DNA from 2 places in the Acinetobacter sp. BZX-2 genome. Region 1 is predicted to be linked to the other one. Evidence: predicted binding sites of a transcription regulator. Region 1 holds the regulator's gene; the other holds the start of a gene.
The links. The regulator PhoB, encoded in region 1, activates phosphate uptake and scavenging genes when phosphate is short. The targets are predictions, from matches to a motif close to TGTCATNAANCTGTCATAA.

Region 1 (7,922 bases):
TTAGAGCGCACGCAACAACGTTTAGAACAATTAGGCTTTCAGCTGGATCAACCTGTAGTGGTATATTGTCAGTCACATCATCGCTCAGGACTGGCTTATATTGTAGGTCGATTATTGGGTTGGAATATCCAAGCCTATGATGGTGCGTGGAGCGAGTGGGGCAATCGCCTCGATAGTCCAATTATTACTGGAGAATCACCTGCGTGAGTCTTACATCGAAGTTAAAAAAACAAATTTTTATTCAAGCGCAAAAAGTTGTTCCACAGCAACAGCTGAGTCGTGTTGTTGGTAAGGTTGCAGCAAGTGAAAATCTCATTGTAAAAAATATCGCAATTCAAGCATTTAAAGCACAGTATGGGATTGATCTTTCGATCGCTGAGCAAGCTGATGCGCTTAAATATAAGTCATTTAATGAATTTTTTACTCGTGCATTAAAAGACGGTGTTCGTGAAATTGATACCAATCCAAACAGCATTGTTTCTCCAGCAGATGGTGCGATTTCTCAGCTAGGGAAAATTGAAAATGGTGATGTTTTCCAAGCCAAGGGTCAAAGCTTCTCAGTTGAAAAATTGATTGGTGATCCGCAATTAGCAGAGCCATTTAAAAATGGTCAATTTGCTACGGTTTATTTATCACCACGTGATTACCATCGTGTACATACCCCTTTTGCAGGAACGTTAACTGAAACGTTATATATTCCAGGTGAATTATTCTCCGTGAATCAAACCACTGCAGAAAATATTCCGGGTTTATTTGCACGTAATGAGCGTATGGTGTGCTTGTTTGATACTGAATTGGGCCGTATGGCGGTGGTTTTAGTTGGTGCAATGATTGTTGCAGGGATTGAAACTGTGGCAACAGGTAAAGTCAAACCAACAGGCCGTTTAGAGTTGAATCATCATGATTTAAAATTGGCAAAAGGCGATGAGCTAGGTCGTTTTTATCTCGGTTCAACAGCAGTTGTTTTATTTGAACAGGGTAAGATGGATTGGGATGCACAATTTAAAGCGAATTCTGTTGTGGTGATGGGCGAAGCTTTGGGTCATACCGTTTAATTTGCTTATTCTATGATGAGGTGTACTTTCTTTTGTAGGTAGAGAGTCACCTAGTCGAAAGCTTTATAGCATTCTAAAGAAGCACATGAATATAACAACAAAGTTTGAATTGCCTAATATTGTATTGAAAAAAATTAAATGAATTTGTGTAGGTGTTTTCTTACTTTGAAGGATGAGGAGCATTGCTCCGTAAGGTAAGCAAATCCTTTGTTGGGCGAGGGGTACGTCCTATACCCCCGCCCAACGGCGGTATCCATGCCACCACACGATAGAAACACCATGAATAATCAAATTTTAAAAGCCTAAATTTGAATAGTTTTTAGCAAACTAATGTAAGAATGCTATAGCATAAGTAGCAATTCAATGAGTCAGTTATACAAATTGGTTTTAATTTTAACGTCAATTCGGGATAAATTTTGATGTAAGTTGTTGAAAAGATAGATCAGGCGCAGCGGAGTCTTACCGTTTAAAGTCAGATGTAAGGATTAACCTTCGGTTCGACCTGAGAGGTACTACCTCGCAAGGCTTTCGGGAAAAGTAGGCAAAACCATTTGTCAGTCGCGAACTCGACAAATACTATCAATTACCAAATATATTGCAAAAACAGTATATTACAGATCTTGCGGAATATATTCCTCATGCCTCGAACAATGCGACTGACGTTGCCGCGTATCATATAGTTGGGAATATATCTTATCTCGAACTCAGGTTAATTTTAGAATAAATCAAAGCGTCATCGCATTCAAATAAGATAATTTTAAGGCTTGTGCATCGGCCAAAGCATTGTGTGGTTGTTGTGATGGGACATTCATATTGCTTTCTTGCATCCAAAGTTGCATTTTTAAGGGAGGTAGGCTTAAACACCTTCCAGCAGAAACAATTAAACTACGTGAAAACAGAGCAAAATCTTCTGGCCAATCGGCAATAATTTCAACAGTATCATATTGATTTAAGAATTCTTGTAGTTGTTTCTGAAATTGTTCTAAAGAAATAGGTATTTGATTTAAAATAGGAATGACATGCTCAGCGACCCAAGGAATAGGGTTTTGGTATGTTAAAACTTCATAGAAATATTGATTATTTTCATCAATCAAAGCCAAAGAAATCAGTTCCCCACCAAAGCCATTAAACTCACAGTCTAAAAACAATTTCATCGACTTATTCCATGTGGGAAATGATTAACCTGCAAAATCAAGACGTTCTTTAGGGAAAACAACTCTAAATGTGGAACCTTGATTTTCTTTGGAATCAATTTCTAAGTAAGCATTGTGTTGCATGAGCACATGTTTGACGATGGCAAGCCCTAAACCTGTTCCACCCGTTTGACGGCTACGTGCACTGTCTACACGATAAAAGCGTTCAGTGAGACGAGGGATATGTTTTGGGTCAATACCAATCCCTGTATCTTCAACAGTGAAATAGCCATGTTCACCATCATCATGCCAACCGATGGTCACCGTACCGCCTTTGGGGGTGTATTTGATCGCATTGGTGATTAAGTTACTAAAAGCACTGGCCAGTTCAGCATCTGAACCAATTAAATCACAATGACTGTCAATGTCTAAGTTTAAGGTGTGCCCATAATCGACATTGTAAGCTTGAGCATCATCAAACAATTGATTCATTAAACTTGGCATATCAATAATTTGGTTTTTAGCGATTTGTTTATTGCCTTCAAGCCGTGATAGCAACAATAGATCATTCACCAATGCATTCATGCGGCGTGTTTGTGACTGCATTTGTTCAAATGCACGCTTCCAACGTGGATTTAAATCTTCTTGATCGGTAAAAGTTTCGATATAACCGCTTAGGACGGTTAATGGTGTACGTAATTCATGTGAAATATTGTCAACAAAGTCTTTACGCATTTGTTCTAGGTTATGCATGCGTGTGACGTCATAAGCGACCACTAGGCGGCTTTCACTACCAAAACGAGTCAACTTAATTTGCACATAATGTTCTTCATAAACCGATGATTTGATTTTTATACCATCGGGTGATTGGTCAATATGATTAAAATATTCAATAAAACTAGGCTGACGAATAATGGTTAAAATGTTGCGACCACGATCCAGTGGTTGAATACCGAGAAGCTTCTCCGCAGCAGGGTTCCACCATTCGATTTGATGTAATTCATCTGTTAATACAACAGCCTCACCTAATGCAACTAAAGATGATTGCGCTCGATCAATTAAGCCAACCATCTCCGCTTGCACAACACGTTCTTGTCGTTGTGCCCGATACACATTAAAAAGTAATGCGCCCCAAATTCCCTCTAAATTGGGTGGTGAATCATAAGGTCGATTCGAAATCCAATCATTTACAAGGTATAAAGAGTGTAATTGAAAGATAAAAAAAACAGCAAATGCAATGGATATACAAATCCAAAAATACCCAATTCCTAAACCGATGAAGCCTCCAATAACCAATAAAAAGGCGAGTAAGCGTAAATCTTGTTTAGCAAAAGTCCATAAACTGCTGTAACGAAACTTTTGATGTTCGCGAGCGAGATCAGGGACAGGGTAGGGTTCATACATAAAAAATAATTTAACCTTGAGAAAGCGTTAGCCTAGTGCAACATCTGCACGCGTTGAAAAGCGATAACCTGTTCCACGTACAGTTTGAACATAACGGTCTGCAGCATAAGGTTCAAGCACTTTACGTAAGCGACGGATATGTACATCGATGGTACGGTCTTCGATATAGACGTTACCGCCCCAAACTTGGTCTAGAAGTTGGGCACGTGTATAAGCACGTTCAGGATGGGTCATAAAAAATGCCAATAATCGGTACTCTGTAGGCCCCATCTCTAAAATATTATTACCAAAGCTGACGCGTTGGCTGACAGGATCTAAAATTAAACCATTGGCATCAATAGTTTTCTCACCGCTCAGCGCATTGGCACGACGCAGTACCGCTTTGATGCGAGAAACCAATTCACGTGTAGAGAATGGTTTGGTCATGTAGTCATCTGCGCCCGCGTCAAGACCTTGTACTTTATGGTCTTCTTCACCACGAGCCGTGAGCATGATTACAGGAATTTCTGATAGATTTTCATCACGTTTTAGACGACGGCATAAATCTACACCACTGACACCGCCCGGCATCATCCAGTCTAATAAAATTAAAGAAGGTCTTTGATCGACAATCATTTGATGTGCTTGTTTTGCATCTTCAGCTTGTAAACACTGAAAACCTGCCATATCCAATGAGGTATGGATCATCTCTCGAATTGGAAGTTCGTCATCGACGATTAATATATAGTCATCTTTCACAACGCAATATCCTATGTATGAACGGTATACCGTTTTTTATTTATGACAGGCTTATTACAAAGATTAATTATGACAGTATCATTGCAAAAAAGGTATATGCACTCTTTTTTGCAAAAAAAATTGAAAAATAATAATAAATTCAAGGCATCAATTATAACCATTGAAGTCAAAAAAAATCTCAAGATGAGAGGCAGAACAGCGATTCACCTTCAAATCATCATATTTTGACCATTTGATGACCATGTTATTTTTGTGCAAAAGTATCGATCAGTGCAATAAACACCACTTCACACGCTGTGACGATTTCTTCTAATGACTGCTTAAATCCACCCATAACCCAACGCACAGCGATTTGAGTGACATAACCATTTAGACCCGTTGCAACCAGTGAAATTTCTCGTTCACTGCGGTCAATATGAGGCAACATTAGCATGACAAAGGCATGAATCATGCGGTCAAATCGGCCCATGGTTTCTTGTATGGTGGCATGATTATGCAGTTCTTGCACCAGCATCGCATCGACATAGATAATTCGAGCGACACGCGGGTCATCCTTAAGCAGTGTAAATAAAGCAGTGAGACCTGAATGGATCATATTTTTAGGTTCAGGTGCTGCTTGCATAACACCTTCCATCACTGTTTTTTGTAATTTCTCAATCAGCTGTAGAAAAATGGTCTGAAAAAGCTCTTCACTCTTTTTAAATGATTCATAAAAATAACGTTCAGTCAGCTTGGCTTCAGTACAAATATCTTTCACTGTCACCGAAAAGAAACCGTGGTTTCCATAGGCTTCAATTCCCGCTTCAATTAACTTTTCACGACGTGCAAGCTTCCTTTCAGTCAGCGACATGCCCTTAAATTGGCGTTCATTGGCTGTTTTTTTTATTGATTTTTTTTCAATGATTTGCTGCTCAGTCATAGACGTTAATTACTCGTATGATATGTAGATTGTCCTAAGGTGACTTTATTTTAGCAATAAATGCTCTTGAAACCTATTTTAGAGACTTTGTATAAAAAAACATCTGTTAAATGATAATATAATATTTGACAACAATCATTGTCAAAATTATATTGGAGGCCTGAGCTACACATCATGCAAGTTGTGTGCGGGTTTAAAAAAAGGATAGACAATGAAAAATTTTAAAAACAAAGTCGCTGCAATTACTGGTGCAGGCTCTGGTATGGGACAACAGTTGGCTGTTTTATTGGCAAAAGCAGGTTGTCATTTATCAATCAGTGATGTCAATGAAAAAGGTTTGTTACAGACTATTGAACTGGTTAAGCCGTATAACGTCCGTGTAACAAGCAAGAAAGTCAACGTTGCCAATGTCGAAGAAGTGAGAGCATGGGCTGCTGAAACGGAACAAAATCATGGTTCTGTGAATATGATTTTTAACAATGCTGGCGTGGCGTTGGGTTCTACTGTTGAGGGCGCAACCTATGAAGAACTTGAATGGATTATGAATATTAACTTTTGGGGCGTGGTTTACGGCACAAAAGAATTTCTGCCGTACATTAAAAAAACAGGTGATGGTCACATCATCAATATTTCAAGTTTGTTTGGTTTAACTGCGCAACCAACGCAGTCTGCTTATAATGCTACTAAATTTGCGGTACGTGGCTTTACTGAATCTTTACGCCAAGAATTAGACATGGAAAATTGTGGTGTATCAGCACTTTGTGTACATCCAGGTGGAATTCGTACCAATATTGCCAATGATGCACGTATGAGTGACAGCATTCGTTCATTGGGAATGAATCCAGATAAATCTGCAAAAGTATTCAATAAATTATTACGCATGCCTCCAGAAGAAGCGGCGCAGCAAATGCTTGATGCGGTACTGAAAGATAAACGTCGTTTATTGATTGGTAATGATGCGAAAACTTTAGATTTGATCCAACGTATTTTACCGACGGGCTATCAAAAGCTGACAGGTTTTGCGACAAAGTTTAGTAAGAAACTAGAACCAAAAGCTTAAATTTAGAAATTCTCAAGACCTGATTGATTAGTTATATTGTTCATTTAAAGCTGAATTGTATGAAGATTTTTTCAGGTCTTTTTTACGATTAAAAACCATTAAATCAAAACTTTAATGGTTTTTTTCTTCCATACAAATTGATAATACAGACCTTGCATGAGACATAGACTAAAAAATGTTAATGCAAGCGCATACCAAATACCTTGTAAGCCAAACCAGTGACTAAATAAATAAGCACAAGGAATTTCAATAATCACAATAGCTAAGATATTGAGAACCAAAGGAACATTTACCGTACCACTGGCTCGCATGATCGACGCAAAAATTGCACTGGCTCCGAAAAATAAAATCGACCACAGTACAATAAATAACAATTGTTGCCCTAATTCAATCACGGTCGGATCTGTAATGAACAATGCCATTAAATATTTTGAAGCTAAATAAGCCAAAAGAACTAAACCACCGGTAATCGCAATATTGCTTAATAAAGCTGTTTTGGTTACTTTGGCGAGAAGTTCAGGCTTACCTGCACCAATCGCCTGAGCTGCAAAAATAGAAGCTGCAATCGCAATAGAAAGTGCAGGAAATTGAATATAATTCAGGACTTGATTGACTGCGCCATAAGCCGCAGTTGCATGTGCCCCATATTGGTTGACCAAACCAATAACCACCAGCCCAGCAACTGAATTTGTGACCATTTGAATTCCTGTCGGAATACCTAATCTTAAAATAATTCGACTTAATTCAGGGTGATGACGAATATGCCCGATTAAATTCGCATCAAGTCTAAGCACGTGATTTTTCTTATTTAAATAAATATAAAGAAAAATCAAAACACCAATAAAACCTAAAGTACTCGCGATAGCGGGAGCAACAATCCCCATTTTAGGAAAACCCAAATACCCACCGATTAAAATAGGCGTGGTGATGACACCGATGATAATGGTTAAGCCTGATGCAATAAGCGGCGTAGTGCTGTCGCCAACGCCACGCAAAATAGACGTGTAAGTGATGTACATGAATAAGAAAGGACTGCCGAGTAACATCCATCTCACATAAGGTAAGGATAGATACATAATTTTCGGATCTATGCCTAAGTGTAATAAAATTTGCTTTGAGAAAAATGCACCGACAAGGGCAATGATTGTTCCGCCAATCAGCGTCATAAATAATAATGAGCCGACAATTGTGCGGACTTTTTCAACATTTTTTGCCCCCCAAGCTTGCCCGACCAATACGGTTGCACCTGAAGATAAACCAATTACAAATGCCAACAGCAGAAACAAGATTGGAAAAAAGACAGAAATAGCTGCAATCGCATTTACACCCAACATTTGCCCGACAAAAATTGTATTCACAGTACCCGACAGGTTTTGCAAGATATTGGTGACAATCAGCGGGCCTAGAAAGATTAAAAATGCTTTCCAAAACTGTGGGTGATCAATCAAACTTTGACGTGCTGGCATTTATATTTCTATTGTCCAATTTTTACGTTTATTGCTTTCACGACAGTAACATAGATCTCAAAAAATGCCTGAGTATTTGAGTAACTCAGGCGGGTTATTTTTGCAATCATTATGGTTTAGGATCGTTATTCAATTTGATTTAAAATT
Region 2 (7,922 bases), 1.6 Mb from region 1:
GCAATCAAATCTTCGATCATATCTGGATCGTCTTGCAACAAATCTGGGCTAATTTCGATACGTTTAACCACGTTACGGCAAGTCATGGTGACTTTCACCAAACCGCCACCAGCTTCAGCTTGAACTTCAGTTTGTGCAAGTTGTTCTTTTGCTTTTTTAACATTGCTTTCCATGTCTTTTTGCATGCGTTGCGCTTGTTGCATCAGCATATTAATATTCATAAAATTCTCCGAACAAAATCCTAAATTTGGCAAACATTGTAATCTAGGTTTAAAACAAAAACGATCCAAACCTAGCGCAATTGTTAAATAATGACTTAGATAAATAGATTATTTGATTAAATTAAATCTAAACCATGTGAAAGATCACCAATAATATCTTCGATATTTTCTAAACCAACAGATACTCGAATTAAACCTTCTTCAATTCCCGCAGCCTGTTTAGCTTCAGCTGACATTCTACCGTGTGAAGTCGTCGCAGGATGGGTAATCGTCGATTTTACATCACCTAAATTACTGGTAATGGATAAGAAACGTGTATGGTCAATCACCGTCCAAGCACCTTGACGAGCACCTTTCACCACAAAGGAAACTACACCACCAAAACCTGATTGTTGTTTTTTCGCCAATTCATGTCCTGCATGATGTGGTAAACCTGCATAATAAACTTTTTCAACTTTTTCATGTTGATCCAGCCATTCTGCTAATTTTTGTGCGCTTTCACAATGTGCCTTCATACGCAAACTTAAGGTTTCTAAACCTTTTAAGAAAACCCAAGCATTAAACGGACTCATCGAATTACCTAGAGTACGAATAACACCATTGATTTCTTCAACCAGTTTATTCTTACCAACAACAGCACCACCCAATGCACGACCTTGACCATCGATATATTTTGTCGATGAGTACACAATCAAGTCCGCACCAAATTTGATGGGTTGCTGTAGCACAGGTGTACAGAAAGTATTATCAACTGCAAATAAAGCACCATGCGCATGGGCAATATCTGCAATCGCTTGCATATCACCCACTTGAGCCAATGGATTAGACGGTGTTTCAATAAACAATAAACGCGTATTTGGACGAATCGCTTGTTTCCAAGCATCTAAATCTTCTAAGTCAACAAAAGTGACGTCGACAGCAAATTTAACAACATATTTTTCAAATAAAGAAATAATTGAGCCAAAGACCGCACGTGAGCAAATAACATGATCACCTGCTTTTAAATATGCCATACATACTGCGTGCACTGCCGCCATACCTGAACTGGTTGCAACTGCTCGTTCAGCACCATCTAAGATCGCAAGGCGTTTTTCAAAAGCTTGTACCGTTGGATTGGTATAACGTGAATAAGTATTTCCTTCAATCTCACCTGAAAATTTCGCCGCCGCATCAGCAGCATTTTCACAGACAAAAGATGAGGTCAAGAAAATTGGTTCACTATGCTCACCCTCAAAACTACGATTATGACCTGTGCGAATTGCTAGCGTATCCAATTGGTATTCGATGTCGTCTTGTTGGCTCATTTCAACTACTCAGTTCTAAAACTGCCTTTGTAAAATATTGCCAACATTTTGAGCGCGCGATGTATTTAAGGTCAAGGTATAATCTAAAATTATCACTTACACTTCGGATATTCTGTACAAAAATGAGACAAAAAGCGCTTATGGCACACATTATGACGAAGTTCCAAGAACGAAAATCAAAATTAAAAAACTTATCTACCCGTATTTTCAATGGTCAGTCATTGGTGTTATCTCAAAGTACGCCCTATGAAATTATTGCAGAACACAATCAAACTAAAATTCGATACTACGCTGCCCCTGAAAGAAAGTTTAAAGAGCCGCTTGTCTTTACAGCCCCACTCGCGATCAATATGGCGATTTATGACTTATATCCTTACAGATCACTTGTGAAGTATTTTTCAGAACAAGGTTTTGATGTCTATTTACTCGATTGGGGCAAGCTCAATTATAATGACCGTTTTCTTAATTTTTTAAATTTTATTGATGAATCAATTCCCTACTGTATCAATAAAATCCGTGAGCATTCTCAGAGTGAGCAAATTTCACTGCATGGTTGGAGCATGGCGGGTATTTTTGTACTGCTCTATACTGCCTTTAAACAACCGAACTATGTCAAAAACTTAATTGTTTTAGGCAGCCCTATAGATAGTTATGCTTCTGGTGGTATTGGAAAACTTTATAAAAAGGTGAACAATCTCATCCTGAAAAGTCCTAAATTACAAAATACACTCTATAAAGGTGGACTTCCTAAAAAGCTGATTCACACGCCAGGTATTTTAAATTCGATCGGATTTAAAATTCTAGATCCTAAAGGCTGGTATCAAGGCCATAAACAATTACTACTCAATTTAGATGATGAACAATTGCTACATGAGCATGCAACACTTGGCAACTTTCTCAATCATATGATCGATTACCCAGGTGGTGTAAACCAAGATATGTTGTTCAATGTATGGTTACAAAATCCGTTAAAAGATGGTGCTATTCAACTGAGCAAACATAAAATTGAACTTAAAAATATCGATTGTTCTTTAATGGTTGGCGCTGGAAAAGGCGATCAAATGGTTACTGCTGATTCAGTTAAGCCATTAATCGAATTGACAAATAGTAGTGATGTCACGTTTACTCTTATTCCTGGTGGACATTTAGGCTTGATGTCGAGTCAAAAAAGCGCTGATGAATTTTGGCCTACACTCGCTCAATGGTTAGCACAACGATCGATAAAAATCTAAAACTTTAAGGAATATTATGAATACCTCAGTTGCATTTATAGGCTTAGGCGCGATGGGTTACCGTATGGCGGCTCATTTACCGAAACACTTCGATACCGTTTATGTCTGGAATCGAAATTTCGACAAAGCCAAGCAACATGCAACTGAATACAATACTCAGGCAGTAGAATTACAACAGGCTGTTCAAGCCGATATTATCTTTTCATGCTTACCAACCAGTCAGGATGTTGAAGATCTAATCCAAACGCTTGAAATTAAATCTGGTGCAATTTGGGTTGATTGTACCAGTGGTGTTCCTGAATCCGCACGGAAGCTCTCACAACAGCTTGCTGAAAAGAATGTGAAATTTTTGGATGCCCCTGTGAGTGGACAAACCATTGGCGCAGAAAATGCGACATTAACCTTTATGGTAGGTGGTGAAAAATCCGCATTTGATCAAGCCTTTAGCACCATGCAAGTAATGGGGAAATTGATTAAACATGTTGGCGATTCAGGTGCTGGTTTTGCTGTAAAAGCAGTGAATAATATGATGATGGCTGTACATCTATGTGCGGCAGCAGAAGGTTTTACCACACTTAAAGCACATGGCGTAAACTTAAATGAAGCACTCGATTGCATCAATGCATCAAGTGGCAAAAGTGCTGTAACTGAAGCCGTTTTACCGCAACGTGTCTTTAATCGTCGCTTCCCTTTAACTTTTGCCCTTCCTTTATTAGCTAAAGATACAGGAATTGCTGTTGATCTAATCCGTGAAGCTAGACTTTCTGCACCCGTTATAGGATTAACTCAAAGTTTAATTCAAACTGCAAATAGCTTAGCTGAACCAAATAGTGATTTCTCAACTGCAATAAAAATGTACGAATTATGGAATAAAATTACATTGGATTAATTTTTCGCCATTGAATAACCACAATCAATCCTTATAATCTAATAAAGTGACAAACTGAAATGTCAAATTTGAGGCCATCTCATGAATAAGTCTGTAATTGCAATACTTTCTACTTTATCAATTTTTGTAGGTTCTCAAGTTTTTGCCAATGATAATGTGCAAGAATGTAAAAAACTACAAGATGATTACAACGTAATCTATGCATCAAAAGGCTTCTGTTTTAAAGATCCTGAAGCAAAAGCAAAGTATGGTAATGACAATTGTTATACCAGTAAGCCTAAATTTTCTGAAAAAGAACAACAACGCCTTGACTCTATCAAGGAACGTCAGAAAGAATTGAATTGTAAATAACAGTTTTCATTAATTTAAGGAAAAGACTATGGCTTATGATGATCAGAATATTTTTGCACGAATTTTACGTGGAGAACTTCCTGCGATAAAAGTGTATGAAGATGATCAAGTTCTTGCATTTATGGATATTATGCCCCAAGCCGATGGTCATACACTGGTTATTCCAAAAACACCAGCACTTACTCTGTTAGATTTAGACCCAGATGCTGCAGCATATACAATTAAAATCGTTCAGAAAATTGCGCAAGCAATTGAAACAGGTTTAGATGCTCAAGGTATTGTATTAATGCAGCTTTCTGGCGCATCTGCTGGGCAAACTGTACCTCATGTACACTTTCACCTGATTCCAACTTCTGTGCATCAATTAGGTCGTCATGCAGCACAAATGGGCGATCAAGAAAAAATCAAAGGCTTTGCTGAAAAAATTAAAGCAGCGCTTATTTAATCAAAAATCTTTTTAGAATCAATGAGGCTCATGTAGCCTCATTTTTTTTATAAAAATAAAATCAATTTCTTACGTCATCAAACTGTCATTTATTCTTCACCTACATGTAACAAAATTTGTTGATACTGCATGCAAGTTAGTAAGCAATGAACATCTCAACACTTACTGAATAAAAAAAGCAACGGCAAATGCCTATTGAACATGTTTTGGAGAAATCTCAATGAAAAAAGTGCTACTCGCTGCAGCAATCGCCACTATTAGTTTAAACGCAGCTCAAGCAGCGCCTACATTGTATGGTAAGCTCAATGTATCTTTAAACCAAGTAGACAACGTAAATGCTACTGGTAACAATGAAACTCAATTAAATTCAAATGCTTCACGTATTGGGGTTAAAGGCGAAGAAAAATTAACAGACAATGTTGGTGTTGTTTATCTAGCTGAGTTTGGTTTTGCAACAGATGGCGCAGGTTCTGATGCAGAATGGAGCGCGCGTAACCGCTTTTTAGGTCTTAAATTCAATAAAGTAGGTACATTAAAAGCGGGTAAATACGATTCATATTTCAAAACTTCAGCTGGAAAATATCAAGATATTTTCAATGACGACACAAACCTTGATATCACTAAAACAATGTACGGTGAAGAACGCTTAAATAATGTTATTGGTTTTGAAACAGATAAAAACCTATTAATTCCTGGTTTACAATTTAACGTCCAAACACAAACTGGCGAATCAAGCAGCACTGACCCGAAAGCGGGTGAAACGGGTGATGACAACAAACGTGATAGCCTTGACTCATTCTCAACATCTTTAACATATGAAAATAAAGATATTGGTTTAGCGACAGGTATCGCAGGTAACTTCGGTGTACAGGGTGCTTATAATGCACTTGATGGCAAAAAATACTACTCAGATGCGATTCGTGTTACGGGTTCTTTAGACCTTACACCAATTGGAGCGGAAGGTTTAGTCTTCGGTGCACTTTATCAACAAGCTGAACCTACTGATGATGTAGTTGCGTACAAAGATTTAAAAGAAAAAGCATGGTTAGTTTCTGGAACATATAGCATTCCAAGCACGCCATGGGCTGTAAAAGCACAATATCAATCAGCTAAAACTGACTGGGCAAACAATGATCGTAAAATTGACCAATACGGCTTAGGCGTTGACTACAACTTTAACAAACAAGCACGTTTTTACGGTGTCGTTGCACAACAAAAACGTGATTGGTATGTAGATAACGATAAGAAAACTGTGTTTGGCCTAGGTATGGAATATAACTTCTAATCAAGCCTTAAAATAAATAGTTTTAGATCAAACCGAGTTAATTACTAACTCGGTTTTTCTTTTCTAAGATGACCTTAGAAACAATAACGACATACAAACTCAAATAACAACGCAATGATTTACTAAGAATAAAAGCAAACTTAGCTATCAATAGCCAATATTTTCAGCAAATTATATAGTGCACTCAATCATCTTGGTAAAAATAATAACGAATAGATAGATTATTCTAAAACCATCACCCTTAACCGCTTTATTGTTTAATTTTTTTACGAATTTCTTTTCGCCACTTTGTTGCATTCGCTTGTTGCCGATTCAATAAAACCCCCATCATATAAGTGGTTATCGCAGCACCAATTAAAGCTATACCACTCTCATATACAATATCAACAATAAACTCATTGATCCATACCGATTCAAAAGCCAATATTTGAGAATACTTAAAAAATTTTGATAACACTACGATCAGAATACCGACTATAGCACCTCCCCAAAGAAACATTTTATGGATATTTACAGGTGCAGTTACTTCCTCAATTTGTTCAGGATGTTCACGATAATATTCAACTTCCTCAGCTGCAACCTCCTGAGAATTTTTGAAAAACAACTTAATGAACAAAGTATCACGATCAATCTTAGGTTTATTCATTGCTATAGTTTTCTCTATTTTTCTATTCTAAATAATAAAGCATATATGCTGAAAATTACTTATCTAAATATTCTCTAATCGTAAATTGAATGTTATGACAATAATAACAAGAAGAACGTTGATACAGATTACTCAACATCATTGCTCCCCTTTTATTTCTGAATTTTAGATCACTATAGCAAATTATCGCTGACTCTTTGAATGATTTCTATTTTGTCGACAACCCCAAGCAAAAAAAAACACCCCCAACTATCGAGTTGGGGGTGTTTGAATTTAAAAGCTGGCGATGACTTACTCTCACATGGGTAACCCCACACTACCATCAGCGCTAAGAGGTTTCACTTCTGAGTTCGGGAAGGGATCAGGTGGTTCACTCTTGCTATTGTCGCCAGCAAACTGTTATGGACTTGTTCGGGTCTTATTTAAATGCCTTACTTGGTACCAAATGAGTTTAACAGAACATTTGAGTTGGGTATTGTAACTAGCTTTACAACTAAATCAAGTATGATTGATCTTTTATGAATCAAATGATGCTCTATATACAACTGTTTGGGTGTTGTATAGTCAAGCCTCACGAGCAATTAGTATTGGTCAGCTTCATACGTCACCGTACTTCCACATCCAACCTATCAACGTCGTAGTCTTCAACGGCTCTTTAGGAGGCATAAAGCCTCGGGGAAATCTTATCTTGAGGTAGGCTTCCCGCTTAGATGCTTTCAGCGGTTATCCCTTCCGAACATAGCTACCCGGCGATGCGACTGGCGTCACAACCGGTACACCAGAGGTTCGTCCACTCTGGTCCTCTCGTACTAGGAGCAGATCCTCTCAAATTTCCAACGCCCACGGTAGATAGGGACCGAACTGTCTCACGACGTTCTAAACCCAGCTCGCGTACCTCTTTAAATGGCGAACAGCCATACCCTTGGGACCTGCTTCAGCCCCAGGATGAGATGAGCCGACATCGAGGTGCCAAACACCGCCGTCGATATGAACTCTTGGGCGGTATCAGCCTGTTATCCCCAGAGTACCTTTTATCCGTTGAGCGATGGCCCTTCCATACAGAACCACCGGATCACTAAGACCTACTTTCGTACCTGCTCGACTTGTGGGTCTCGCAGTTAAGCGCGCTTTTGCCTTTATACTCTACGCGTGATTTCCGACCACGCTGAGCGCACCTTCGTACTCCTCCGTTACTCTTTAGGAGGAGACCGCCCCAGTCAAACTACCCACCAGACATGGTCCTCGTCCCGGATAACGGGACAGAGTTAGAACCTCAATATTACCAGGGTGGTATTTCAAGGATGGCTCCATTGGAACTGGCGTCCCAATTTCATAGCCTCCCACCTATCCTACACAAGTAAGATCAAAGTTCAATGTCAAGCTGCAGTAAAGGTTCACGGGGTCTTTCCGTCTAGCCGCGGGTACACCGCATCTTCACGGCGATTTCGATTTCACTGAGCCTCTGCTGGAGACAGCGCCCCCATCATTATGCCATTCGTGCAGGTCGGAACTTACCCGACAAGGAATTTCGCTACCTTAGGACCGTTAT

Region 2: ACY45D_RS08330 (porin) is a predicted target of PhoB. The motif match lies at 4,515-4,533, and genes of this name have one in related genera.

Annotation. Positions count from the first base shown of each region.
Region 1 is NZ_CM143686.1:133,111-141,032, forward strand. Features, by position in the region: gene ACY45D_RS00600 (sulfurtransferase) at 1-207, shown strand, start outside; gene asd (archaetidylserine decarboxylase) at 204-1,055, shown strand; gene ACY45D_RS00610 (3'-5' exonuclease family protein) at 1,781-2,209, opposite strand; gene phoR (phosphate regulon sensor histidine kinase PhoR) at 2,234-3,592, opposite strand; gene phoB (phosphate regulon transcriptional regulator PhoB) at 3,620-4,330, opposite strand; gene ACY45D_RS00625 (TetR/AcrR family transcriptional regulator) at 4,575-5,249, opposite strand; gene ACY45D_RS00630 (SDR family NAD(P)-dependent oxidoreductase) at 5,461-6,309, shown strand; gene ACY45D_RS00635 (MATE family efflux transporter) at 6,408-7,775, opposite strand; gene ACY45D_RS00640 (methionine aminotransferase) at 7,901-7,922, opposite strand, start outside.
Region 2 is NZ_CM143686.1:1,777,214-1,785,135, reverse strand. Features, by position in the region: gene ACY45D_RS08360 (YbaB/EbfC family nucleoid-associated protein) at 1-221, opposite strand, end outside; gene ACY45D_RS08355 (O-succinylhomoserine sulfhydrylase) at 338-1,525, opposite strand; gene ACY45D_RS08350 (alpha/beta fold hydrolase) at 1,678-2,757, shown strand; gene ACY45D_RS08345 (NAD(P)-dependent oxidoreductase) at 2,771-3,646, shown strand; gene ACY45D_RS08340 (YARHG domain-containing protein) at 3,728-3,997, shown strand; gene ACY45D_RS08335 (HIT family protein) at 4,026-4,442, shown strand; gene ACY45D_RS08330 (porin) at 4,663-5,727, shown strand; gene ACY45D_RS08325 (hypothetical protein) at 5,978-6,373, opposite strand; rRNA gene rrf (5S ribosomal RNA) at 6,652-6,766, opposite strand; rRNA gene ACY45D_RS08315 (23S ribosomal RNA) at 6,934-7,922, opposite strand, start outside.